Linked DNA regions of Pararhizobium capsulatum DSM 1112. The protein of the gene in region 2 binds, or shares a complex with, the protein of the main gene of each other region. Links are inferred from orthologs where the notes say so. Each region holds a gene or a part of one and is shown on either strand. Other genes may lie near its edges. The genes, in order: rpmE and rplB.

Region 1 (7,895 bases), 1.9 Mb from region 2 along the record:
CTCCGGCGTCATTCTCTATGAAGAAACCCTGTTCCAGAAGGCTGCCGATGGCACGTCGCTGGTTGATGTCATCCGCGCCGCCGGCGCCGTACCCGGCATCAAGGTCGACACCGGCGCAAAGCCGATGGCGAAGTTTCCCGGCGAAACCATCACCGAAGGCCTCGACGGCCTCGCTGCCCGCCTGAAAACCTATTACGACGCCGGCGCCCGTTTCGCGAAGTGGCGCGGCGTGATCTCCATTTCCGACGTACTGCCGACCCGCGGTGCTGTCCGCGCCAACGCCCAGGCGCTTGCTCGCTATGCCGCCCTTTGCCAGGAAGCCGGCATCGTTCCGATCGTCGAGCCGGAAGTGCTGATGGACGGCACGCCGGGCGATCATACAATCGAGCGCTCCTATGAAGTCACGGAAAACGTCCTGCGCATCGTATTTGAGGAGCTGGCCGAAGCGCGCATTTCCCTCGAAGGCATGATCCTGAAGCCGAGCATGGTCATCGACGGCAAGAAGAACCGCAAGGCTTCCGTCAACGAAGTCGCGGACCGCACCATAGAAGTGCTGAAGCGCACGGTGCCCTCCGCCGTGCCGGGTATCGCCTTCCTGTCCGGTGGCCAGTCCACGGAAGAAGCAACCGCTCATCTCTCGGCCATTGTCGCCGGCCACACCCTGCCCTGGGGCCTCACCTTCTCCTATGGCCGTGCTTTGCAGGCCGAGGCGCTCACCGCCTGGGGCGGCAAGCCGGAGAATATCGCAGCCGGTCAGCGTGCCTTCCTGCACCGCGCCCGCATGTGCAGCCTCGCCGCGACGGGCGGCTGGAAGAAGGACCTCGAAAAGGCAGCCTGATAACCGTTTCAGGAGGAACAGGGGAAGCCCGGTCCGTGCAAGCGGCCGGGCTTTCAGAAATACAATAATCTAAATTAGTTTTTCCTTCAAAATACTACGAAAAGTTGTATTGTTGCTTCGCTCAAGTTTCAGCGGAGGCGACCGTGTCCGAAGGCGACTCAGTAACGCAATTTGCAAATTCAAAACCCAGTGTGGAGGAAATAGAGCTGCGACGGTACGAAGCCCGTCTTGGCGTCTGGAAAGTCGTCTTGGGAACTTTCATCGTCGGTCTCGCAGGCGTTCTCGTACCGGGTTTTATCAATTTTTACAGTGCGCTTTTCGAAAACTGGCGAAAAGAAGCCGAGTTGCGAGCAGCGCAGCAGACGGCACATCAGCAATATATCAAGGACTTCCTGACCACCGCGGTAAATCAGGACATTGAGCTTCGAATACGCTTCGCAAATTACTTTTCCAAACTTTCCGAACCCGGACAGCAAGATATGTGGGTTGTCTATCGGGATGAACTGACAAAACAGCGCGACGCCAAGCGTATTATGATCAATGAACTCGAAGCGCGTGCGTATGCGCTGGCGGAAGACCCTGCGCCCAATAAAATAGAACAGGAACTTGTGGCCCGCACACTGATTTGGACATATGCGGAGATTGGGTACGTACCCTTTGAACAAAGCAAAATCGCCGTCGTGACAAACACGCAGCAGCGCCTCTACCGCGAAACGACCGCTCTTGTGAACCGGCTGGTAACCCTTGAAAACCCCATCGACAAGACATCCCAGGATTTTATTCGCTTCTGGGAATTGTATCGGCGCGAATTGATCGGTGTGGAGAGCCCCGCATTCGCGGCAAACATGATTGCCCTGGGCAGGCTCATCAACACAAATGTTGCCAATCAAAGACCACCCGACGAAGAAATGCGCCGACTGGCAGATGAATTGGAATCCATTAGCGAAGCAGAACTAAATGCCGACGCGGTAAAAACTGCCGGCGAGAAACCGTAACAAAGTTAATCAGGGCCTGACCAGCACGGTCACCATCATCGCGGCGATCGCCACGACTGCGATCTTCCAGAAGTCGCGCCGGCGTTTGAGCCCGGGCAGGCCGATCGGCTTGAGGATATGGATGGCCATCATCAGCAGGAACAGGATCGTCAGGATTTTCGGCATCGCATTTCCAGTCTGCGGATCACGTATAAGCGGCAACGAAGCCGCATTTTTAAGTACGATCAGGGCTATGCGCTGCGACTGAAATTTGCAATCTCCGACATCAGGCATTTTACGACTGGCATTTGCCGGCGCATCGCCCTAGTTTTTTAAACGCGCCCGGAACCAGCGGATTTCATATGAGAAAGAACCTTTTACCCGTCGCCGCACTTCTGCTCGGAACTTTGTTTCTGTTCCTCGGCAATGGCCTGCACAGCCTGCTACTGCCGATGCGCGGCACGACGGAAGGATACTCTGCAACCCTGCTTGGTCTGCTTGGCACGTCCTGGGCGACTGGCTTCGTGCTCGGATGCCTTCTGGCGCCAACACTGGTCCGGCGCGCGGGTCACGTGCGGGCCTTCAGTGGCTTTGCTTCGCTGCTTGCAATCATCGCGCTGCTGACCGGCCTTCTCGTCGATCCGATCTGGTGGGTCGTGCTGCGCGCCTTCACCGGCTTTTCGACGGCCGGCACCTCGATGATTATCGAAAGCTGGCTGAACGAGCGCGCCACCAACGAAAGCCGTGGCGCGATCTTCTCGCTCTATATCGCCATCACGCTCTTCGGCGTCGTCGGCGGACAGATGATGATCCCCTTCGGCGATACCAACACCACACTGTTCTTCATGATCTGCGGTATCGTCTATTGCCTGGCGATGCTGCCAACCCTGCTTTCGACCGCGGTGTCTCCCCAGCCGCTCAAGCAGGTGTCGCTCGACCTTCGCGGTCTTTATCGCAACTCGCCGGTTTCATTCCTGGGCATCCTGCTCATCGGCATCGCCAACGGTGCCTATGGCACGCTGGGCGCCGTGTTCGGCCGTCAAGCCGGCCTGACGGATAGCGATGTCGCTCTCATGGTCAGTACGGTCATCTTTGCCGGTGCCGTCATGCAGTTTCCCGCCGGGCGCCTGTCGGACCGGATGGACCGCCGTTACGTGCTGGCCGCTCTCGCCGCGATTGCCGCCGTTGCCGGCCTGCTGATCTATCTGGTGGAACCATCGGGCGTCATCCTGCTGATCAGCTTCGTCGGCATTTATGGCGCGACCGCGAATGCGCTTTATCCGATCGCCGTGTCCCATGCCAACGACTTCGCCTCGCCGGAAGATTTCGTCAAGATTTCCGGCGGTCTGCTTCTGCTCTACGGTATCGGCACGATTATCGGCCCCACCATCGGCGGCCCGATCATGACGATCATGGGGCCTTATGGCCTGTTCATGATCACCGCCTGCGCCCATACCCTGATCGCCGTCTATGCGATCTTCCGCAGCCGGATGCGCGCCCCCGTTCCCGTGTCGGAACGCGACGCCTATTCTACCATCAACCCCGGCACTCTCACCACGCCTGAAAGTCTGCAGCTTTCGCCCCGGGCGGCACCTTTCGAGGAGAATAACGAGACGACGCCGGATCCAGACAGGAGGGCAAACCCATGAGCCTGTTCGATGACGAGGTGCCCAAGAAAAAACCGGTTCACGAGATCGGCAGTGACCTTTCTCAACTTTCCGTCGATGAGTTGAACAACCGGATCAGCCTTCTGAAGGAAGAAATCGAACGCCTGGAAGCGGCGCGATCGGAAAAATCTGCAAGTAAATCGGCGGCAGAAAGTTTCTTTCGCCGCTGATTGCGCAACAGAGGCAACAGAACGCCGTTTCATTGCAAGCGTGACGGACATCGGCTCACTGACGTCGAACCCAACCATCATCCAGATGACGCTAAGGGGTATCAATTCCTCGTGAATCCGGCCCTCTTAAGGCTTTGTTAAGCATTACAAGATATTACTAGGTTATCCAGATCGCTCTGGACTCAGACAATTTCCCGTTTGGCGAATGGTCTGATTTTTCTCCCTGTTTTACCTTGAGAGCCGCTTTTGCGGCTCTTTTTTTGTTTTTTTCCACTTTAACCAAAGAAGTGTGGAGATTAACCCTTTCTTAAGAATGGGCTTGCGCGAAATGGTCTATGGGATCATGCTTGAACTATAAGAACGGGCGATGGAAACATTTTGTCGCATGGCCCGTTACCTGATCAAGTTAATGCGTTTAACAGGGATTTGAAAACATGTCCGAGCGGGGATTGAACACCGTGAGTTTCGCTGGCCATGCTGCGTCGTCCGCGCAGTTCAAGGCTCTTTACGCGGAAGGCATGGGCCTCGTAGAAGAGACCGCGAGCTATCTCGACGGTCCGGGTCGCGCAGCCTCCAAGGTTTTGCCGCGCATGGCATCGGTGCTTTACGCCGCTGAATCCATGCGGCTGACGACCCGTCTGATGCAGATGGCCTCCTGGCTCCTGCTGCAGCGCGCCGTCAACAATGGTGAAATGAGCCGCGATCAGGTGCTCTCGGAAAAGAACAAGGTTCGCCTCGACAGCTTCAACGTCGATCGCACTGCCCCAGGCTGGAACGATCTTCCGGAAGGCTTCCGCGACCTGATCGAGCGTTCGCTGCGCCTGCAGAATCGTGTTGCCCTGCTCGATCGCGAAATCTACCGCCCGCAGGAAGCCTCCAACTTCGTTCCGGACAACCAGAACGGCGTCAAGGCACAGCTCAACCTGCTGCAGACGGCCTTCGGCAACAACTGATATCAGACAAGCAAGCGTTCCATTTCAAACCCGGCTCACGCCGGGTTTTTTATTGCCTGATTTCCGCGAAGACGCTCAAAAACCAAAAAGCGCGCAACAAAAAAAGCCCGGGCAATGCCGGGCTTTTTGTCCGCATGCTGCCGAGACAGCGTGCGAAATCCTAGACGTTGAGGCCTTCGAAGCGCTTCTTGAACTTGGAGACGCGGCCACCGCGGTCCATGAGCTGCTGGTTGCCGCCAGTCCAGGCCGGATGCGACTTCGGGTCGATCTCAAGGTTCATGGTCGCGCCTTCCGAACCCCATGTCGAACGGGTTTCGTATTCGGTGCCATCGGTCATGACTACCTTGATGGTGTGGTAAGCGGGATGGATACTAGCCTTCATAACAATCTTCCTGCAGTTCCAGGGTCCAATTGTCGCAAGGCATTGCGGCAGGCGGACCGAACACGTAAATGAAGCCGCAGACCGCTTGCGGGCGACGGCTTCCCAATTTGATGCCGTGCCTATACATGATGGTCGCTTGGATAACAAGTACCGCCGAAGAAGGTTCATGCGAGTTTCGCCGCTTCTTCCGCGATTGGAGGTCATGTGGCAAACGAGGTTCCCCCGGCGGCAAGACGAACGTCGCTGCGTCCGCTCGGACAACTTCTCCCCTATGTCAGGCGATATCGTCTGCTGGTGATCGGGGCTCTGGTTTCTTTGGTCGTTGCAGCCGCGACCACGCTGACCCTGCCGATGGCCATTCGACGCATGATTGATCACGGCTTCTCGACATCCGATTCCGGTTTCATCAATACCTATTTCTCGATGTTGATGGCCTTGGCAATCGTGCTCGCACTGGCGAGCGCCACACGCTACTACTTCGTCATCACCCTTGGAGAGCGCATCGTCTCGGACCTGCGCCGGGATGTCTTTGCCCATGTCACGAAACTTTCCGCTTCGTTTTTCGATGTCAACCAGTCCGGCGAGATCGTTTCGCGCCTGACGGCAGACGCCACCCAGCTGAAATCCGCCGTTGGAGCTACCGCGTCCGTCGCGCTAAGGAACCTGATCCTCTGTCTCGGAGCGATCGGCATGATGGTCTATACCAGCCCCAAGCTTTCCAGCCTCGTGCTCGCGGCCATCCCGCTTATCGTCTTCCCCCTCGTGGGCTTCGGCCGCTCCGTGCGCAGGCGCTCGCGCGAAGCGCAGGACACGCTTGCTGCCGCTTCCGCCTATGCCAGCGAAGCGATCGCGGCCAGCCGTACGGTCCAGGCCTTCAATGGCGAGCAGGCAGCGCAAGCGCGCTACGCAGGCGCCGTGGAGAACGCCTATGACGCGGCGCGCGGTGCGGTCAAGGCGCGCTCCGTGCTCACCGCCTTTGCCATCACCATGATCTTCGGCAGCGTCGTCGCGGTTCTTTGGTTCGGCGCGCAGGACGTGCTTTCAGGAACCACATCGCCGGGCACGCTCAGCCAGTTCCTGCTCTATTCGGTGTTCGCAGCCGGCAGTCTCGGCTCACTGTCCGAAGTCTGGGGCGAACTTTCGCAGGCCTCGGGTGCAGCAGAACGCTTGAATGAACTGCTGGCGGAAAAACCCGAGATTGCTGCTCCCGCCAATCCGGTGTCGTTGCCCGTGCCGGCGGAAGGCCGCGTCGTTTTCGACAACGTACATTTCTCCTACCCGGCCCGACCTGACGAGAAGAGCCTGAAGGGGCTGGATTTTTCGGTAAGGCCCGGAGAGACAGTCGCCATCGTCGGCCCTTCAGGTGCTGGAAAGAGCACCGTGTTTTCGCTGCTCCTGCGCTTTTACGATCCCGCCAAGGGCGCCATCCTGATCGACGGCGTCGACGCGCGTGAAACAGATCCAGACGACCTCCGCCGACGCATGGCCATCGTGCCCCAGGATGTAACGATCTTTGCGGCCTCGGTGCATGACAACATCGCCTTCGGCACATCTGGCGCCTCGCGAGAAGCAGTCCGTGCCGCGGCTGTTGCCGCCCAGGCGGATGAGTTCATCTCACGCCTTTCATCCGGTTACGATACCCATGTCGGTGAGCGGGGCATCACCCTTTCCGGAGGTCAGCGTCAGCGTATTGCGATTGCGCGGGCGATCCTCAGAAACGCGCCCATCCTGCTACTCGATGAAGCAACATCCGCGCTCGATGCCGAAAGCGAAGTGCTGGTTCAGAAAGCACTGGATAGCCTGATGCAGCATCGCACCACCCTGGTTATTGCCCACCGTCTCGCGACCGTGCTGAAGGCTGACCGCATCCTGGTCATGGACCAGGGCCGGATCATCGAGGAAGGAAACCACGCCTCACTGATCCGCCAGGGCGGGCTCTACGCCAAGCTTGCGCGCCTGCAGTTCGACCATGGCTCCGAAGACCTCAGGGTCGTCGGAAGCTAGAGGATGTCTGGTTCAGATTGAACCAGACATCCTCTAGATTCTTTTGTTTTCGTTTGTCTTTTGGAGAAAACCGGTTCCCACCTTTCCCTGACAAACTCTAGACACCAAAACGCGAAGCAGATTGCAATCCATGCTTTTCCTCTCGGCCAGCTTCTGGAAGCTTATGCGGACGCAAGGGTAGCAGCAGAACCACGTGTATGCTTGCAACCGCGGCTGCAGCCAGCACCGTAGCCGCCGGATGCAGAACCTATTTCTCCGTCAGTTTCAACTCGATACGGCGGTTCTGGTCGCGGGCTTCCTTGCTGTCGCCTTCGGCGATCGGCTGGAACTCGCCGAAACCCGCTGCAACGAGCCTATCTGCCGGCACGCCCTTGGAAATCAGAAATTTCACCACCGAGGTCGCACGTGCAGACGAAAGCTCCCAGTTATCCGCGTAGCGGCCAGAGCCGGAAAGCGGCACGTTGTCGGTGTGACCATCGACACGCAGAACCCAGTTGATCTCCGAGGGAATTTCCTTGGCAAGATCCAGAAGCGCCGCCGCAAGCTTTGCCATCTCCTCCTGCCCTGCCGGGTTGAGTTCGTTGCCCCCCGATGGGAACAGAACCTCGGACTGGAAAACGAAACGGTCGCCGACAATACGGATATTTTCGCGATCGGAGAGAATTTCCCGGAGACGCCCGAAGAAGTCGGAGCGGTACCGATTAAGCTCCTGCACCCGCTGGGCAAGCGCGACATTGAGCCGACGACCGAGATCGGCGATCTTCGTCTGGGACGCGGTGTCCTTGGCCTCCGAGGCCTGCAGGGCATTCTCGATGGCAGCAATCTGGCTTCGAAGTGCTGCGATCTGCTGGTTGAGCAGATCGATCTGGCTCATCGCCCGTGCGCTCACCTGTTTTTCAGAATCCAG
Region 2 (7,846 bases):
ACGCACAACAGCCCGATCTTCCTTCGGCAGCACTTGGATAACTTCACCGGAACGGCCCTTGTCCTTACCGGTGAGTACGACGACTTTGTCGCCCTTGCGAATCTTTTGCATCTCTGTCGCTCCCTTACAGTACTTCTGGAGCCAGCGAGATGATCTTCATGTGGTTCTTGGCGCGCAGTTCGCGCGGAACCGGTCCGAAGATACGGGTGCCGATCGGCTCTTTCTTGTTATCGATAAGAACAGCTGCGTTGTTATCGAAGCGGATGACGCTGCCGTCCGGACGACGGATGTCCTTGGCGGTGCGTACAACAACCGCCTTCATCACATCACCCTTCTTGACGCGGCCGCGCGGAATAGCTTCCTTGATCGAAACGACAATAATGTCGCCGACCGAAGCGTACTTACGCTTGGAACCGCCCAGCACCTTGATGCACATGACACGACGTGCGCCGGAATTATCCGCCACGTCGAGGTTTGTTTGCATCTGAATCATATCAGGTCGCCTTCTTGTTGTTACCAGACCGGTTGGGCACACTCCTACGACGGAGGGACCCCCTGTTCCAGCTTATGAAAATTTTGTTCGTGCGCGGGATCGATCGTTGCCAGGGTGGTTTCCTTGGATCAAGGACCTTCCGTGCGCTCAAAGCAAAAGAACGCCCGAAGGACGAGCGTTCTGACGCTGCTTCATACAGATTTTTGCGCGAGAAGCAAGCCCCCGCGCAAAGAGTCTTAACAATTAAACCTGAGCAGACACCACGGTCCAGGTCTTGTCCTTGGAGATCGGCGCGCATTCCTCGATGGAAACGACGTCGCCGACCTTGTACTGGTTGTTCTCGTCATGCGCCTTGTACTTCTTCGACCGGCGGACGGTCTTCTGGAAGATCGGGTGCGCGAAGCGACGCTCGACACGGACCACAACGGTCTTGTCATTCTTGTCGCTGACGACAGTGCCCTGCAGAATGCGTTTCGGCATAGTTTTCGGTCCTTAAGCCTTGGCTTCCGCCGCCTTCTGGCGGGCAATGGTTTTTACGCGCGCGATGTCCTTACGGACTTCATTAATGCGCGACGACTTTTCGAGCTGGCCGGTTGCCTTCTGGAAGCGCAGGTTGAACTGCTCCTTCTTCAGCTTTGCCAGCTCTTCGTTGAGTTGATCGGCGCTCAGCGCGCGAACATCTGCAGCTTTCATGGCTTCTATCCTTACTCTGCGATGCGCTGAACGAAGCGCGTCTTAACCGAGAGCTTGGCGGAGCCGAGGCGCAGAGCCTCGCGTGCGATTTCTTCGCTAACGCCATCGATCTCAAACATCATTCGGCCGGGCTTGACCTTGGCTGCCCAGTATTCGACCGAACCTTTACCCTTACCCATGCGGACTTCGGTCGGCTTTGCGGTGACCGGAACGTCTGGGAAGACGCGGATCCACACGCGGCCGGCGCGCTTCATGTAACGGGTGATCGCGCGGCGAGCCGCTTCGATCTCACGGGCGTTGACGCGGTTCGGTTCCTGAGCCTTCAGGCCGAATTCGCCGAACGCCAGATCGGAACCGCCCTTGGCGACGCCCTTGATGCGTCCCTTGAACTGCTTCCGGTACTTAGTACGCTTTGGCTGCAACATTTTTTTACTTCTCCAATATCGGCTGCCAGGAACGACTGTTAGGCGTTTTCACGACGGCGGTTATTGCTGCTCGGGCCTTGTGCATCGCTTTCGCTTGCGCGGCGTTCGGATGCCATCGGATCATGCTCAAGGATTTCGCCCTTGAAGATCCAGACCTTGATGCCGCAGATACCGAAAGCAGTCTTTGCTTCGGCAACACCGTAGTCGATGTCGGCGCGCAGCGTGTGCAACGGAACGCGACCTTCACGGTACCATTCCGTACGGGCGATTTCAGCACCGCCGAGGCGGCCACCGCAGGTGATCTTGATGCCTTCGGCGCCAAGACGCATAGCAGACTGAACCGAACGCTTCATCGCACGGCGGAAAGCCACGCGGCGCTCGAGCTGCTGGGCAATCGACTGAGCAACGAGGGTTGCGTCGACTTCCGGCTTACGAACTTCAACGATGTTGAGGTGCGTTTCAGAATTCGTCATCTCGGAAAGCTTCTTGCGAAGCTTTTCGATGTCTGCACCCTTCTTGCCGATGATCAGGCCCGGACGAGCCGAGTGGATCGTGACGCGGCACTTCTTGTGCGGACGCTCGATTACGACCTTGGCGATACCGGCCTGCTTGAGTTCTTCAAGCAGGTAGGCACGAATCTTGAGGTCTTCGTGAAGAAGCTGACCGTACTCGGCATTGTCGGCGAACCAACGGCTGTCCCAGGTACGGTTGATGCCCAGACGGAAACCAATCGGATTAATCTTCTGACCCATTATGCGGCCTCCCCTTTGGCTTCCACTTCACGAACGATGATCGTCAGGTGAGCGAACGGCTTTTCGATACGCGATGCACGACCGCGGCCACGGGCGTGGAAACGCTTCATGGTGATCGACTTGCCAACAAAGGCTTCCGCGACGATGAGCGAGTCAACGTCGAGGTCGTGGTTGTTCTCAGCGTTTGCGATCGCCGACTCGAGGGTCTTCTTGACCGTGTCGGAGATGCGCTTGCGCGAGAATTCCAGTTCGGCCAGAGCGCGATCGACCTTCTTGCCGCGGATCATCGCGGCAACCAGGTTGAGCTTCTGGGGGCTGACGCGGATCGTGCGCGCAACTGCCTGCGCCTCATTATCCTTCAGCCGGCGTTCGGCTTTTGCCTTGCCCATAATTACTTCCTCTTTGCCTTCTTGTCCGCACCGTGACCGTAATAGGTCCGGGTCGGAGAGAATTCACCGAACTTGTGACCGACCATGTCTTCCGACACGGAAACCGGCACATGCTTGCTACCGTTGTAGACGCCGAAGGTCAGACCGACGAACTGCGGCAGGATGGTGGAGCGACGGCTCCACATCTTGATCACTTCGCTACGACCGCCTTCACGAACCTTCTCAGCCTTCTTGAGAAGATAGCCGTCAACAAACGGACCTTTCCATACTGAACGAGCCATTGGAGACTTCCTCTCTTACTTCTTACGCTGATGGCGCGAACGCATGATGAACTTGTCCGTGGACTTGTTCGAACGCGTGCGCTTGCCCTTGGTCGGCTTGCCCCACGGGGTAACCGGGTGGCGGCCACCGGATGTGCGGCCTTCACCACCGCCGTGCGGATGGTCGACCGGGTTCATGACGACGCCGCGAACGTGCGGACGCTTGCCGCGCCATACGGAGCGACCGGCCTTGCCGTCGTTGATGTTGCCGTGATCGGGGTTCGATACGGCACCAACAGTTGCCAGGCACGAAGAATGCACGAGGCGCTGTTCGCCAGAGTTGAGGCGAAGGATCGCCATGCCCTGGTCGCGACCGACGAGCTGAACGTAGGTGCCTGCCGAACGGGCGATCTGACCGCCCTTGCCCGGCTTCATTTCAACGTTGTGCACGATCGAGCCAACCGGGATGAATTGAAGCGGCATGGTGTTGCCGGGCTTCACGTCAACCTGCTTCGTGGAAGCGATGACCTTGTCGCCTGCAGCGAGACGCTGCGGAGCGAGGATGTAGGCCTGTTCGCCGTCCGCGTAGTTGATCAGCGCAATGAACGCCGTACGGTTCGGGTCATATTCCAGACGCTCTACGGTGCCCTCAACGTCGAACTTGCGACGCTTGAAGTCGATCAGACGGTAGGTCCGCTTGTGACCGCCGCCCTGGTAGCGCACGGTAATGCGACCGGTGTTATTGCGACCGCCCTTGGAGGACAGGCCTTCGGTCAACGCCTTGACCGGCTTGCCCTTGTGAAGGCCGGACCGGTCGACGATGACCAGCTGACGCTGGCTCGGGGTCGTCGGATTGAAACTTTTCAATGCCATTTTCTTGTTCCCTTATGGGTTCTGCCCTGAGGTTTTGAACCGCGGGTTTAACCTTTAGAGCCCGGTAGAGACGTCGATGGACTGACCGTCAGCGAGCGTGACGATTGCCTTCTTGACGTCCGACTGCCGGCCAGCGAAGCCACGGAAGCGCTTGAGCTTGCCCTTGCGGACGAGCGTGTTCACGGCCGTAACCTTGACGCCGAACAGAGCTTCGACGGCAGCCTTGATTTCAGGCTTGGAAGCACCCTTGGCGACGTTAAAGACGATCTGGTTGTTTTCAGATACCAGGGTCGACTTTTCCGTGATCGACGGAGAGACGATCACATCATAGTGGCGAAGATCGGTCACTTGAAACGCTCCTCTAGAGCTTCCACTGCAGCCTTGGACAGCACGAGCTTGCCGCGACGCAGAATGTCGTAAACATTGATGCCCTGAACCGGCAGAACGTCCACGTTCGGGATGTTCTGAGCAGCAAGCTTGAAGTTGTTGTCAAGCTCGGCGCCGCCGATGATCAGTGCGTTGGTGAGGCCGAGCGAAGCGAACTGACCGGCAAGAACCTTGGTTTTTGCTTCAGCAGCAACCAGGTTGTCGACGATGATCACGCCTTCAGCGCGAAGCTTGGCCGACAGCGCATGGCGCAGGCCGAGAGCACGAACTTTCTTCGGCAGGTCATGGGCGTGGCTGCGAACAACCGGACCATGAGCCTTACCGCCGCCGCGGAACTGCGGTGCACGAGCCGAATGGTGACGAGCGCGGCCCGTACCCTTCTGCTTGAACATCTTGGCGCCGGTGCGGGCGACTTCAGCGCGACCCTTCGCCTTGTGAGTGCCCTGCTGCTTCTTGGCAAGCTGCCAGCGAACAACGCGAGCGATGATGTCTTCGCGGGGCTCAAGGCCGAAAATCGCGTCGGACAAGGAGACCTTGCCGGCTTCTTTTCCCTCAAGGGTGGTTACATTGAGATCCATAGTCGGGCCTCCTTACTTGGCTGCGCGCACAGCGGCGGGACGCGGAGCGTCAGCCGGAGTGCCGGACTTGATGGCGTCGCGAACGACGATCCATGCGCCCTTGGAGCCGGGTACGGCGCCCTTGACGAGGATCAGGCCGCGGTCTTCATCGGTGGAGACCACTTCCAGGTTCTGGGTGGTAATGCGCGTCTGGCCCATATGACCAGCCATGCGCTTGCCCTTCCAGACCTTACCCGGATCCTGGTTGTTACCTGTCGAACCATGCGAACGGTGAGAGACGGACACGCCGTGCGTAGCACGCAGGCCGCCGAAGTTGTGGCGCTTCATCGCACCGGCAAAACCCTTACCGACCGAAGTACCAGTCACGTCGACCAGCTGGCCGGCGATGAAATGGTTTGCAGTGATCTCAGCGCCGACATCGATGAGGTTGTCGGACGAAACGCGAAACTCGACGACCTTTGCCTTCGGCTCTACGCTTGCGGCAGCAAACTGACCGCGCTGCGCCTTGTTCGTGTTCTTGACCTTGGACTGGCCAGCACCGAGCTGAACTGCGGTGTAGCCATTCTTGTCTTCCGTGCGATGGGCCACTACCTGGCAGTTTTCCATACGCAGAACTGTTACCGGGATATGCTCACCAGCGTCGTTATAGACGCGGGTCATCCCAACTTTCTGTGCAATCACACCTGAACGCATTGGTTCATTCCTCTTGAGAGTTAGCTTCGGGGCGAACCCCTCCGCATCTCTGGTTTAAGGTCTCCCTCGGATCGTCCGATCAGAGGGTCGCCCGTTTTGGGAAGCCGTTGGACCTAGGTCCACGTACCTTCCTTGTTATTAAAGCTTGATTTCGACGTCGACGCCGGCAGCGAGGTCGAGCTTCATCAGCGCGTCAACGGTCTGCGGGGTCGGATCGACGATGTCGAGAAGACGCTTGTGCGTACGCATCTCGAACTGTTCGCGGCTCTTCTTGTCTACGTGGGGCGAGCGGTTGACTGTGAACTTCTCAATCCGCGTCGGAAGCGGCACCGGGCCACGGACCGAAGCACCCGTGCGCTTGGCCGTCGAAACGATTTCCCGCGTAGAGGCGTCAAGAATCCGATGATCAAACGCCTTGAGGCGGATGCGGATATTCTGGCCGTTCATTCGACTTGTCCTTGTTCTTGTTAAGCGAATGCCTCAAGTGGAGGCGGTTCGTTTTCGTTTCCGGGTGCTCATGCTTCAAAGAGCACAGAAAGCAAATCGCTTTCTGTTCGTTCGAATCTGCAAATCGACCCGCGACATATACGGAATCGGCGTCCGATACAATGCCCGAACGCCTACGGAAGCGCGATTTTTCGCGCTTCCGCCAATTCGAGAGGCATACGATCCAAATCGCATGCTTCGACCAACAAATGATCGTGGAAGCGGCGCTTATGGCGCGCCACTTCCCTGCCGAGAATTACTCGACGATCGAGGCCACGATGCCGGCGCCGACGGTACGGCCGCCTTCGCGGATTGCGAAGCGCAGCTTTTCTTCCATCGCGATCGGAACGATCAGCTCGACGGAAACCGTGACGTTGTCGCCCGGCATAACCATTTCCGTGCCTTCCGGCAGCGAAACGATGCCGGTCACGTCCGTCGTGCGGAAGTAGAACTGCGGACGGTAGTTGGTGAAGAACGGCGTATGACGGCCGCCCTCTTCCTTCGTCAGGATGTAGGCTTCTGCCATGAACTTCTTGTGCGGCTTGACCGAACCCGGCTTGCACAGGATCTGGCCACGCTCAACGCCGTCACGGGTGACGCCGCGGATCAGCGCGCCGATGTTGTCGCCGGCCTGGCCCTGGTCGAGCAGCTTGCGGAACATTTCAACGCCGGTAACCGTCGTCTTGGTAGTCGGGCGGATGCCGACAATCTCGACTTCTTCGCCAACCTTGACGATACCGCGCTCGACGCGGCCGGTCACAACCGTACCACGGCCCGAGATCGAGAACACGTCTTCGATCGGCAGCAGGAACGGCAGGTTGATCGGACGCTCAGGCGTCGGGATGTAGGCGTCGACAGCAGCCATCAGCTCGCGGATCGAGTCTTCCCCGATCTTCTTGTCCGAATCTTCCAGAGCAGCAAGAGCCGAGCCCTTGATGATCGGGATGTCATCGCCCGGGAAGTCGTAGGACGACAGAAGTTCGCGAACTTCAAGCTCGACCAGCTCGAGAAGCTCGGCGTCGTCAACCTGGTCGACCTTGTTGAGGAACACGACGATCGCCGGAACGCCAACCTGACGGGCAAGCAGGATGTGCTCGCGGGTCTGCGGCATCGGGCCGTCGGCAGCCGAGCAAACCAGGATCGCGCCGTCCATCTGCGCCGCACCGGTGATCATGTTCTTGACGTAGTCGGCGTGGCCGGGGCAGTCGACGTGCGCGTAGTGACGGGCAGGCGTCTCATATTCGACGTGCGCCGTCGAAATGGTGATGCCGCGCGCCTTTTCTTCCGGGGCAGCGTCGATCTGGTCGTACGCCTTGAACTCGCCGAAATACTTCGTGATCGCCGCCGTCAGCGACGTCTTGCCATGGTCAACGTGGCCGATCGTGCCAATGTTAACGTGCGGCTTGTTGCGCTCAAATTTGCTCTTTGCCATTTCCGGCTCTCCGTTTCTTTGCCCCTATAAGGGGGATATTCTCTTGTTTCTGTCAGCTCTGGTAGGCTCCGGTCACTTCTGACCGGAGTACTTCGCCTGGATTTCCTGCGACACGTTCGACGGAACCGGCGCATAGTGATCGAAGGTCATCGTGTACTGAGCACGGCCCTGGCTCATCGAGCGCAGGTTGTCCACGTACTTGAACATGTTCGCCAGCGGCACGTTCGCGGAGATCACGACGGCTACGCCGCGCGATTCCTGGCCCTGAATCTGGCCACGACGGGAGTTCAGGTCACCGATAACGTCGCCGACGTAATCTTCCGGCGTCACGACTTCGACCTTCATCATCGGTTCGAGCAGCTGTGCGCCAGCCTTCTTTGCCGCT

Evidence for each region.
Region 1: rplB (region 2) and rpmE share a complex: the UniProt entries of both Bacillus subtilis proteins name them as parts of the 50S ribosomal subunit. The link is inferred for Pararhizobium capsulatum DSM 1112 from one-to-one orthologs.

What each region holds. Positions count from the first base shown.
Region 1 is NZ_JAUSVF010000001.1:4,044,265-4,052,159, forward strand. Bases 3,374-6,356 are described here. They hold rpmE (50S ribosomal protein L31), read right to left. Parts: upstream 4,985-6,356; coding sequence 4,763-4,984; downstream 3,374-4,762. Other genes in these bases: QO002_RS19515 (MFS transporter), read left to right, coding at 3,374-3,461; QO002_RS19520 (DUF1192 domain-containing protein), read left to right, coding at 3,458-3,649; rcdA (protease adaptor protein RcdA), read left to right, coding at 4,084-4,602; QO002_RS19535 (ABC transporter transmembrane domain-containing protein), read left to right, coding at 5,189-6,356. In the rest of the region: QO002_RS19500 (class I fructose-bisphosphate aldolase), read left to right, coding at 1-838; QO002_RS19505 (hypothetical protein), read left to right, coding at 982-1,833; QO002_RS19510 (hypothetical protein), read right to left, coding at 1,843-1,998; more of QO002_RS19515, read left to right, coding at 2,175-3,373; more of QO002_RS19535, read left to right, coding at 6,357-6,988; QO002_RS19540 (peptidoglycan -binding protein), read right to left, coding at 7,236-7,895. UniProt on the Bacillus subtilis protein: While neither of the L31 paralogs is essential, this protein does not seem to function as the main L31 protein.
Region 2 is NZ_JAUSVF010000001.1:2,143,834-2,151,679, reverse strand. What follows is about bases 1,968-4,901. They hold rplB (50S ribosomal protein L2), read right to left. Parts: upstream 3,886-4,901; coding sequence 3,049-3,885; downstream 1,968-3,048. Other genes in these bases: rplC (50S ribosomal protein L3), read right to left, coding at 4,863-4,901; rplD (50S ribosomal protein L4), read right to left, coding at 4,230-4,850; QO002_RS10320 (50S ribosomal protein L23), read right to left, coding at 3,940-4,233; rpsS (30S ribosomal protein S19), read right to left, coding at 2,755-3,033; rplV (50S ribosomal protein L22), read right to left, coding at 2,363-2,752. Outside these bases: rplX (50S ribosomal protein L24), read right to left, coding at 1-111; rplN (50S ribosomal protein L14), read right to left, coding at 125-493; rpsQ (30S ribosomal protein S17), read right to left, coding at 737-973; rpmC (50S ribosomal protein L29), read right to left, coding at 986-1,186; rplP (50S ribosomal protein L16), read right to left, coding at 1,198-1,611; more of rpsC, read right to left, coding at 1,650-1,967; more of rplC, read right to left, coding at 4,902-5,543; rpsJ (30S ribosomal protein S10), read right to left, coding at 5,682-5,990; tuf (elongation factor Tu), read right to left, coding at 6,286-7,461; fusA (elongation factor G), read right to left, coding at 7,534-7,846. UniProt on the Bacillus subtilis protein: One of the primary rRNA binding proteins. Required for association of the 30S and 50S subunits to form the 70S ribosome, for tRNA binding and peptide bond formation. It has been suggested to have peptidyltransferase activity; this is somewhat controversial.